Regions from separate parts of the Streptomyces sp. CNT372 genome, predicted to be linked through region 3. Evidence: riboswitches for the same ligand, from Rfam matches in the RefSeq annotation. Region 3 holds a riboswitch; each other region holds the start of a gene.
The links. Region 3 has a riboswitch for cobalamin ahead of C593_RS0101590 (ribonucleoside-diphosphate reductase subunit alpha). Riboswitches for the same ligand answer to the same signal wherever they lie in the genome.
Positions count from the first base shown of each region.

Region 1: it holds a riboswitch for cobalamin, as region 3 does, so the genes downstream of both, C593_RS0121480 (energy-coupling factor ABC transporter permease) here and C593_RS0101590 (ribonucleoside-diphosphate reductase subunit alpha) in region 3, are expected to answer to the same signal.
Region 2: it holds a riboswitch for cobalamin, as region 3 does, so the genes downstream of both, C593_RS0115195 (CoA-acylating methylmalonate-semialdehyde dehydrogenase) here and C593_RS0101590 (ribonucleoside-diphosphate reductase subunit alpha) in region 3, are expected to answer to the same signal.

Region 1 covers NZ_KB897786.1:2,188-5,436, forward strand. The annotation lists gene dhaL (dihydroxyacetone kinase subunit DhaL) at 1-531, shown strand, start outside; gene C593_RS0121475 (PTS sugar transporter subunit IIA domain-containing protein) at 642-1,028, shown strand; cobalamin riboswitch at 1,130-1,354, shown strand; gene C593_RS0121480 (energy-coupling factor ABC transporter permease) at 1,384-2,085, shown strand; gene C593_RS0121485 (energy-coupling factor ABC transporter substrate-binding protein) at 2,082-2,516, shown strand; gene cbiQ (cobalt ECF transporter T component CbiQ) at 2,523-3,249, shown strand, end outside.
Region 2 covers NZ_KB897782.1:19,138-22,386, reverse strand. The annotation lists gene C593_RS0115205 (SpoIIE family protein phosphatase) at 1-830, opposite strand, end outside; gene C593_RS33780 (DUF4430 domain-containing protein) at 1,101-1,241, opposite strand; cobalamin riboswitch at 1,447-1,624, shown strand; gene C593_RS0115195 (CoA-acylating methylmalonate-semialdehyde dehydrogenase) at 1,838-3,249, shown strand, end outside.
Region 3 covers NZ_KB897776.1:376,650-379,898, reverse strand. The annotation lists gene C593_RS0101590 (ribonucleoside-diphosphate reductase subunit alpha) at 1-1,897, opposite strand, end outside; cobalamin riboswitch at 2,034-2,155, opposite strand; gene C593_RS0101585 (Uma2 family endonuclease) at 2,318-2,896, shown strand; gene C593_RS0101580 (YbdD/YjiX family protein) at 2,965-3,195, opposite strand; gene C593_RS0101575 (carbon starvation CstA family protein) at 3,192-3,249, opposite strand, start outside.

The DNA.
Region 1 (3,249 bases), on a different contig from region 3:
GGCAGCAACCTCAAACGGGGCTTCGCCGCCGTGACAGCCGAGCTGGACAAGGAGCCGCCGGCCACCCCGGGGGCGGTCCTCGCACTCGCCGGGCGGCAGCTCATCTCCTCCGTCGGCGGCGCCTCCGGACCGCTGTACGGGACGCTGCTGCGCCGCACCGGCAAGACCCTCGGCGAGGCCGCGGAGATCACGCCCGGCGAACTGGCCGAGGCCCTGCGCACGGGTGTCGCGGCGGTGGCGCAGCTGGGCGGCGCGGCGGCGGGCGACAAGACGATGCTGGACGCCCTGGGGCCGGCGGTCGACGCGCTCACGGACTCCGTGGACTCCTTCGCAGCGGCGGCGACCGCGGCGCAGGAGGGCGCCGTGGCGACCGTGCCGCTCCAGGCACGCAAGGGCCGGGCGAGCTACCTAGGTGAACGCAGCATCGGCCACCAGGACCCGGGCGCGACCTCCTCCGCGCTGCTGATCGCGGCCCTGGCCCGCGCCGCCGAGCAGCCGACCGGGCCCGACGCCGAGGGGGACGCGTCGTGAGCAGCCCCGGCGACCGGCCCGGACCCGGCAGCACCCCCGCCGACCGGTCCCGGCCGGACTCCGCCCCCGGCGACAGGCCCGGACCGGACGCCGTCCCCGCCCCCGTCGGCATCGTGCTCGTCTCCCACAGCGCCGCCGTCGCCGCGTCCGTCGCCGAACTGGCCCGCGGGCTGGCCGGGGGCGGGGACACCGCTCCCGTCGCGGCCGCCGGCGGCGCCCCGGACGGCGGCCTCGGCACCAGCGCCGAGCTGATCGCGGACGCGGCCCGGAGCGTGGACCGGGGCGCGGGCGTGGCGGTCTTCGTCGACCTGGGCAGCGCGGTGCTGACGGTCAAGGCCCTCCTCGCGGAAGGAGACGAACTGCCCGAGGGGACACGGCTGGTGGACGCGCCTTTCGTGGAGGGCGCGGTCGCCGCCGTCGTGACGGCGTCGGCGGGCGGCGACGCGGACGCGGTGGCCGCCGCGGCCGGGGAGGCGTACGCGTACCGCAAGGAGTGACCGAGGCCCGGGCGGGGCCACGGCCCGAGGGGGCGTCCGGCCCACCGGTCCGTGACGTGGGACGCACCCGTGCGCGGGTTGTGAGGGCGCAGGCCGGAGGACTAATGTCGCGCTGCCTTGGTGTTCGGGAAACCGGTGCGGTACCGGTGCGGCCCTCGCCACTGTGATCGGGATGTCCGGCCCCACCCCCGTGCGGGGAGCCACTGGGACACCGCGGGAGACCGCGGTTCCTGGGAAGGCGGGGTCGGGCGGCTTCGGCGTGTCCGGAAGGCGACTTCCGGCCCTCTCCCGTCAGCCAGGAGACCGGCCAGGGTGCGTTGTCCATCCACGAGGTGCTGGAGAGGGTCTCCCGATCATGCATATAGCCGAGGGGTATCTGCCCCCCTTGCACGCGGTCGCGTGGGGTGCCGCGTCCGCCCCGTTCGTCGTCCACGGCGTCCGCGCGCTGACCCGCGAGGTCAAGGCGCATCCCGAGTCGACGCTTCTGCTCGGTGCGTCCGGTGCGTTCACGTTCGTCCTGTCCGCTCTGAAGATCCCCTCGGTGACGGGCAGTTGCTCCCATCCGACCGGTACCGGACTCGGTGCCATCCTGTTCCGGCCGCCGGTGATGGCGGTCCTGGGCACCATCACCCTGCTGTTCCAGGCGCTGCTGCTCGCGCACGGCGGCCTGACCACCCTCGGCGCGAACATCTTCTCCATGGCGATCATCGGGCCATGGGCCGGCTACGCCGTCTTCCGGCTGCTGCGCCGGTACGACGCGCCGCTGATGGTCGCCGTCTTCTTCGCCGCGTTCGTCGCCGACCTGTCGACGTACTGCGTGACCAGCGTCCAGCTCGCGCTGGCCTTCCCGGACCCGGGCAGCGGTATCGCCGGGTCGCTGGCGAAGTTCGGGGGCATCTTCGCCGTGACGCAGATCCCGCTGGCCGTCAGCGAGGGGCTGCTGACCGTGCTGGTGATGCGTCTGCTGGTGAAGTCCAGCAAGGGTGAACTGACTCGTCTCGGCGTGCTGGTGAGCAGCGTGGGCGGGTCGAGGAAGAAGGAGGCCGTGGTCCGATGAGCCGCAACGCGAAGATCAACTTCCTGCTCGTCCTGGTCGTGGTCGTCCTGGCCGTGCTGCCGCTGGCCTTCGGGCTCGGCGACCACAGGGAGGAGCCGTTCGCAGGGGCGGACGCGGAGGCCGAGACGGCGATCACCGAGATCGCGCCCGACTACGAGCCCTGGTTCTCGCCCCTGTACGAACCGCCGTCGGGCGAGGTGGAGTCGGCCCTGTTCGCGCTCCAGGCCGCGATCGGCGCCGGGGTCGTGGCGTACTACTTCGGCGTGCACCGGGGCCGCCGCCAGGGCGCGGCGCGCGCGGCGGCGGACGCCCCGGAGCCGTCGGAGCCCGAAGCCGCCGAGTCCGGCTCAAAGGCGTCCGGGTCCGGGGGGCCCGGGTCGGGGGAGCCCGGGTCCGCGGCGGGTGCCGGGACCACGGCCGGGTCCGCCTGACCGCCGGTGCTGCCGATCGACGCGGCGGCGCACAGCAGTCGCTGGCGCCGCCGTCACCCCGGCGAGAAGGCCGTGCTGGGGCTGGGCCTGACGGTGACGGCCGTGTGCCTGCCGCCCTGGCCCGGCGCCGTGCTCGTCGCCGCCGCGACCCTCGCCGTGCTGCTGGGCCCGGCGGGTGTCGCGGGCAGGCAGCTCTGGCGGGCCTTCCGGATTCCCCTCGGTTTCTGCGTCACGGGCGCGATTCCGCTGCTGTTCGCCGTCGGCGGGCCCGGCGGGCCGGTCTCCCTGGCGCCCGACGGGCCCCTCCAGGCGGGCCAGTTGCTGCTGCGCACCTGTGCCGCCTCCCTGGGGGTGCTGCTGTTCGCGTTCACCACCCCGGTGTCGGACGTGCTGCCGCGGCTGGTGCGCGCCGGGGTGCCCGCGGCCGTGGTGGACGTGGCCCTGGTGATGTACCGCATCACCTTCCTGCTGCTCGACTCGGTGAGCCGGGTCCGCCAGGCGCAGGCCGCGCGGCTCGGGCACACCGGCCGGGCGGCCGCCTGGCGTTCCCTCGCCGGGCTCGGCGCGACCGCGTTCGTACGGGCCTTCGACCGCGCCTCCCGGCTCCAGTCCGGTCTCGCAGGGCGCGGCTACGACGGGACACTGCGGGTCCTGGTGCCGCAGGCGGAGGTCTCGCGGCCGTTCCTCGGCAAGGTGGCCGCGCTGCTGGCCGGAATCGTCCTGGCCACCCTCC
Region 2 (3,249 bases), on a different contig from region 3:
ACGCAGGAGACGAGGGTGGCGAAGAGCTGGTCCTCGCCCCGTTCGGCGGCGAGGATCTCCTCCAGGAGACGCAGCTGGTCGGGGCCGGTGCGCCCGCTCATCACGGCCGCGCGCCAGGCGACCCGCAGGCAGACGCCGAGGGCCGCCTCGGCCGGGCCGTGCCCGGAGACGTCGCCGACCACTGCGTGCACCGAGCCGTCCTCGGTCTGGACGACGTCGTAGAAGTCGCCGCCGAGGACGCCGTGGGCGCGGCCGGCCTCGTACCGGGCCACGACCGAGAAGTCGTCCCCGCGCAGCAGCGGGACGGGAAGCAGACCGCGCTCCAGCCGGGTGTTCTCCTGGGCGCGCAGCCGGACCGCCTGGAGGGCGGCGGTGGCGCGCTGGACCTGCTTGCGCTGGAGGGCGTAGCGCACGGCGCGGCTCAGCCCCTCCGAGGTCAGCTGGGCCTTGGACAGGTAGTCCTCGGCGCCCTCGGCCACGGCCGCGAGACCGGTGGGCCCGTCGGCGAGGCCGGTGAGCACGACCACCGCCGCCTCCGGCGCGAAGGTCAGCGTCCGGCGCACGGCCGCGAGGCCCTGGGCGTCCGGCAGGTGCAGATCGAGGAGCACACACAGGCCGGTGCCCCGCTCCTCGGTGACGGCCTCGGCCTCGGCCAGGCTCTTGCACCAGGTCAGCCGGGCGGGCAGCTCCGCGTCGGCCAGTACCTCCTCGAACAGCAGCGCGTCCCCCGCGTCGTCCTCGATCAGGAGAAGGGACACCTCCTGATCCGTCGCGGGGAGATCACCTCCCTGCGACGGCACCAGCGCCCTTCCCAGCGCGGGCAGCTCCACCCCAGCCTCCTCGTCACGCCATCGGCCCCCGATGCGTCGCGAGAACAATACTGGTGGCGGGGTCGTGCCCGCGCCGAGTGATCGCGCCCGGTGGGCCTCGCCGTCCGATGGCCGCAGTCGCCGCGCGGAGGGATTTCGTTCTGCGGCTTGCCAGGGGTGTCGCGCCTGTGCCCGGGGCACCGGGTGTGCGAAGTGTCTCCTCCGCGCGCCCGGCGCCCCGTCACCGGGGACGCGCCCGCCCCCGGTGCCCCGTCACGCGGGCCGGGTGCGTCAGAACGAGGTCCGGGTGAACGCCACCCGGTCGCCCGCGTTCAGCCGGAACTGGCAGCCGCCGACCGGTGTGGGCGTCCCGTTGACCGAGATGTTCCAGTACGCGGAGCCGCCGCCGGAGACCCCCTTCACGGTGTCCACCGAGAAGTCGTCGAAGGAGGCGTACCAGGTCCCGTCCCAGGTGAAGCCGTGTTCGTGTGCGCCGCCGGGTGGGCGGCGGCGGGCGCGGGTGCGGGGCCGGCACGGCCTGGGCGGCGGCGGGCGCGGTGGTCAGGGCGAGACCCAGCGCCGTGGCGGTGACCAGGGCGCGGCAGGGGTGGACTTAGTAGGACGTCCAACTATATCTTCGCGACCGAAGGCCCGCGGTGCAGGGAAGCCGGTGTGAATCCGGCGCGGTCCCGCCACTGTGACCGGGGAGTGCGTCCTCCAGCGAGGAAGGCCACCGGCGGAGAGATCCGCCGGGAAGGCCGGAGGGCGTGCGCTGATCCGGGAGTCAGGATACCGGCCGCGGGATGTTCCGTGTTGTCCACGAGGATGGAGCAGACACGCATGGCACCGGTCCGTACCCGTGACCCTGGTGATCCGGCGAGGCACACCCGCGTTCCCGCGCACGTGTAGCCCTCGGCGGCCCTCCGGCCTCCGCGTCCCACGGTGGTTCCGCGCGCCCGCACCCGACCGGTGCGCCGCGCCGGCCCGCCGTGCCATCCCCGGATCTCACCTGACGAGAGCAGGCTTCCATGGTCCGTGAACTGACACATTTCGTCGGCGGAAAGCGCACGCCCGGCACCTCCGGGCTCTTCGCCGACGTCCACGACCCCAACACCGGTGCCGTCCAGGCGCACGTCCCGCTCGCCGGGGCCGAGGAGACCCGCGCCGCGATCGCCGACGCGGCGGCCGAGCAGCCCGAATGGGCCGCGTGGAACCCGCAGCGCCGCGCCCGCGTTCTGATGCGCTTCCTCCAGCTCGTCGAGGACGAACGGGACGAACTCGCCCGCCTGCTCTCCGCCGAGCACGGCAAGACCGTCCCCGACGCGCACGGCGACCTCCAGCGCGGCCTGGAGGTCGTCGAGTTCGCCGCGGGCATCCCGCACCTGCTCAAGGGCGAGTTCACCGACAACGCCGGCACCGGCATCGACGTGCACTCCCTGCGCAGCCCCCTCGGCGTGGTCGCCGGCATCACCCCGTTCAACTTCCCGGCGATGATCCCGCTCTGGAAGGCCGCCCCCGCGCTCGCCTGCGGGAACGCCTTCGTCCTCAAGCCCTCCGAACGCGACCCCTCCGTGCCGCTGCGGCTCGCCGAACTCTTCGTGGAGGCGGGCCTTCCGCCCGGTGTGCTGAACGTCGTCAACGGCGCGAAGGAGGCCGTGGACACGCTGCTGGAGGACCCCCGCGTGGACGCCGTCGGCTTCGTCGGCTCCACCCCCGTCGCCCAGCACGTCTACGAGACCGCCGCCCGGCACGGCAAGCGCGCCCAGTGCTTCGGCGGCGCCAAGAACCACATGATCGTCATGCCGGACGCCGACCTGGACCAGGCCGTGGACGCCCTCGTCGGCGCCGGCTACGGCTCCGCCGGTGAACGCTGCATGGCCGTCTCCGTCGCCGTCCCGGTGGGCGAGGAGACCGCCGACGCCCTGGTGGCCGCCCTGCGGGAACGCGTCGGCACCCTGCGCATCGGCCGCTCCGACGACCCCGGGGCCGACTTCGGGCCGCTGGTCGGCCGCGACGCCCTGGACCGGGTCCGCCGCTACGTCGACATCGGCGTCACCGAGGGCGCCGAACTCGTCGTCGACGGACGGGACTTCGTCCTCCCCGGCCACGAGAACGGCTTCTTCGCCGGCGCCTCCCTCTTCGACCGGGTCACCCCCTCGATGCGGATCTACCGCGAGGAGATCTTCGGCCCGGTGCTCTCGGTGGTCCGCGCCGCCGACTACGAGGAGGCCCTGCGGCTGCCCAGCGAGCACCCCTTCGGCAACGGCGTCGCCCTGTTCACCCGCGACGGCGACACCGCCCGCGACTTCACCCGCCGGGTGAACACCGGCATGGTCGGCGTCAACGTGCCCATCCCGGTGCCCGTCGCCTACCACTCCTTCGGCGGCTGGAAGCGGTCCGCCTTCGGCGACCTGGGCCAGCACGGCACCGACTCGATCCG
Region 3 (3,249 bases):
TCTCGCGCTTGAACAGGTTGGAGACCTGGGGCTCGATGCACTCGTAGACGCCGGCGATGGAGGCGATCGTCGCGGTCGGCGCGATGGCCAGCAGCAGCGAGTTGCGCATGCCGGTCGCCGCGACCCGGGTGCGCAGGGCGGCCCAGCGCTCGGGCCAGGTCAGCTCCGCGTCGTAGTGGTCCGGGTGCAGCACACCGCGGGCGGTGCGGGTCTCGGCCCAGGCGGGCAGCGCGCCGTTGCGCTCGGCGAGGTCGCAGGACGCCTCGTACGCGGCGAGCATGATCCGCTCGGCGATCTTCGTGGAGAGGGCCTTCGCCTCGGGCGAGTCGAAGGGCAGGCGCAGCTTGAAGAAGACGTCCTGGAGGCCCATGGCGCCCAGACCCACCGGGCGCCAGCGGGAGTTGGAGCGCCCCGCCTGCTCGGTCGGGTAGAAGTTGATGTCCACCACGCGGTCCAGGAAGGTGACCGCGGTGCGCACGGTCTCGTCCAGCCGCTCCCAGTCGATGTCGCCGGTGGCGGTGTCCACGAACGCGCCCAGGTTCACCGAACCGAGGTTGCACACGGCGGTCTCACCGTCGTCGGTGACCTCCAGGATCTCCGTGCAGAGGTTCGAGGAGTGGACGACGCGGCCGGGCTCGGCGGTCTGGTTGGCGGTGCGGTTGGAGGCGTCCTTGAAGGTCATCCAGCCGTTGCCTGTCTGCGCGAGGGTGCGCATCATGCGGCCGTACAGCTCCCGGGCGGGGAGGGTCTTGCGGGCCAGTCCGGCCGCCTCGGCCCTGCGGTAGGCGGCGTCGAACTCCGCGCCCCAGAGGTCGACCAGTTCGGGCGTGTCGGCGGGGGAGAACAGCGACCAGTCGGCGTCCGCCTCGACCCGGCGCATGAACTCGTCCGGGATCCAGTGCGCGAGGTTGAGGTTGTGGGTGCGGCGGGCGTCCTCGCCGGTGTTGTCGCGGAGCTCCAGGAACTCCTCGATGTCCGCGTGCCATGTCTCCAGGTAGATCGCGGCCGCGCCCTTGCGCCGGCCGCCCTGGTTCACGGCGGCGACCGAGGCGTCCAGGGTCTTCAGGAAGGGGACGATGCCGTTGGAGTGGCCGTTGGTGCCGCGGATGAGCGAACCGCGGGCGCGGATGCGGGAGTACGACAGACCGATGCCGCCCGCGTGCTTCGACAGCCGTGCGACCTGGTGGTAGCGGTCGTAGATGGAGTCCAGCTCGTCCAGCGGGGAGTCCAGCAGATAGCAGGAGGACATCTGCGGGTGCCGGGTGCCGGAGTTGAAGAGGGTGGGGGAGGAGGGGAGGTAGTCGAGCCGGCTCATCAGGCGGTAGAGCGCGGCCACTTCCTCCAGGGCCCGCACCGACTCGTCCTCGGCGAGGCCGGCGGCGACGCGGAGCATGAAGTGCTGGGGGGTCTCGATCACGTTCCGGGTGATCGGGTGGCGCAGCAGGTAGCGGCTGTAGAGGGTGCGCAGACCGAAGTAGCCGAAGCGGTCGTCGGCCCCGGTGTCGATCAGCGCGTCGAGCCGGGTGGCGTGCGTGGTGGTGAACGCGGCGGTCCGGTCGGCGATCAGGCCCTCGCGGTGGCCCACGGCGACGGAGGCGGAGAACGACACGGCGCCCTCGCCCGCTGCCTCTTCCGCGATGGTGATCGTGAGCAGACGGGCCGCGAGCCGGGAGTACGCCGGGTCCTCGGAGATCAGCCCGGCGGCCGCGTCGGTGGCGAGGGAGCGCAACTCCGCCTCGTCCGACCCGGCGTGCCGGCCGCGCAGCGCGGCGGCGGCGACCCGGCCGGGGTCGGTGTCGGGCAGGTCGGCCGTCAGTTCGGTCAGGGTCCGCAGCAGTGCGGTACCGGGGCCGTCTTGCTGGACGGCTGAAACCGGATCGGCGGGCGCGATGGTCACAGTGGTGCTCTCCCTCGCTCGGCTCGGGGCCGGCGGGAGGGGGCGGCCGCGCGCACGGGCCCACGGAAACGGGCACCGGCGTGCACGGCGTCCACCGGCCCAACCGCGAGGCCCGGACGTCTGGCGCCCGGGTCGGTCGACCGGGCGGCGGTCGGCAGGTCCTCGGACTCGCGGGCAGCGCGCAGCACACCGCTCACCGTTGCGGGACAGTCCCGGATTCGCACCGGATTCCCCTGCGTCGACAGCGAGACGAGCATACATGTGGGGGCGGCTCGATGACTCACCCCCCACATGTTGTGTCTCCGTGTCGCAAGTGACGGGAAGCGAACGGCCCGCCCGCCCCGCGGACGACCCTGCGGACGGCCCCGCGGACGGTACCCGGCGCCGCTATCGTGGTCCTTGAAGGGAGGGTCCACGACCGTGACCACCGACCGCCCGCACCTGGACTCCGACGAATTCGACGAGGCCTTCCGGATACTGGCCCGCACGACCGAGGGCGTGCGCCTGGAACTCATCGACGGAAAGCTCAGGAGCAAAGCAGTGCCGGACGGGGACCACGGGCGCATCATCGAGTGGCTGACGCGTATCTGCATGCAGGCGCGGCCGGAGCTCTGGCTCTACCCCGACCAGGGGCTCAAGATGCAGGAGTACCGCAAGGGCAGGGCCCGCCCGGACGGCTCCCTGGCGCCGAGCGGAGCCTTCGTCGGGCAGGGCGAGTGGGCGGACCCGGACCAGGTGCTGATGGTCGTCGAGGTCACCTCGTACGATGCGGACACCGACGGACGCGTCCGGGTGGAGAAGCCCCGTGCCTATGCCCGGACCGGCATCCCGCTCTTCCTGCTGATCGACCGGGACAGCTGCGAGGTCACGGTGTACAGCCGCCCCGACGGCGTGCGGTACGAGAACGCCCGCACGGTGCCGTTCGGCAAGGACCTCGAACTGCCCGCGCCGGTGGACATCACCCTGGCCACCGAGCAGCTCAAGGACTGGGTGCACTGATCCGACGGCGAAGGGCCGCCGCTCCTCGTGGAGCGGCGGCCCTTCGTGGTGTGCGGGCGGGGCGGGGGTCAGCAGCAGCGGAAGCCGTTGCGGGGGTCCGCCTCCCGTTCGTCCATGCGGGCGCGTTCGAAGGCGCGGCGGGACATCACGGGGGCCGCGGGGTCGTGGGAGCGGGTGTGGGCGACGTAGCGGTCGTAGACCGTCTCGCCCGACACCTCGCGCACGTACCAGCGGATCCAGGCCACCGCGCGCCGCAGCCGGCCCCGGGTGTCCGTGCTCGTGCCCGCCGCGGCCGTCACGGCCGGCCGCTTCCGGTGGTCTCGTTCTCCGAGGAGGCCGCGGGGGCCGGCACG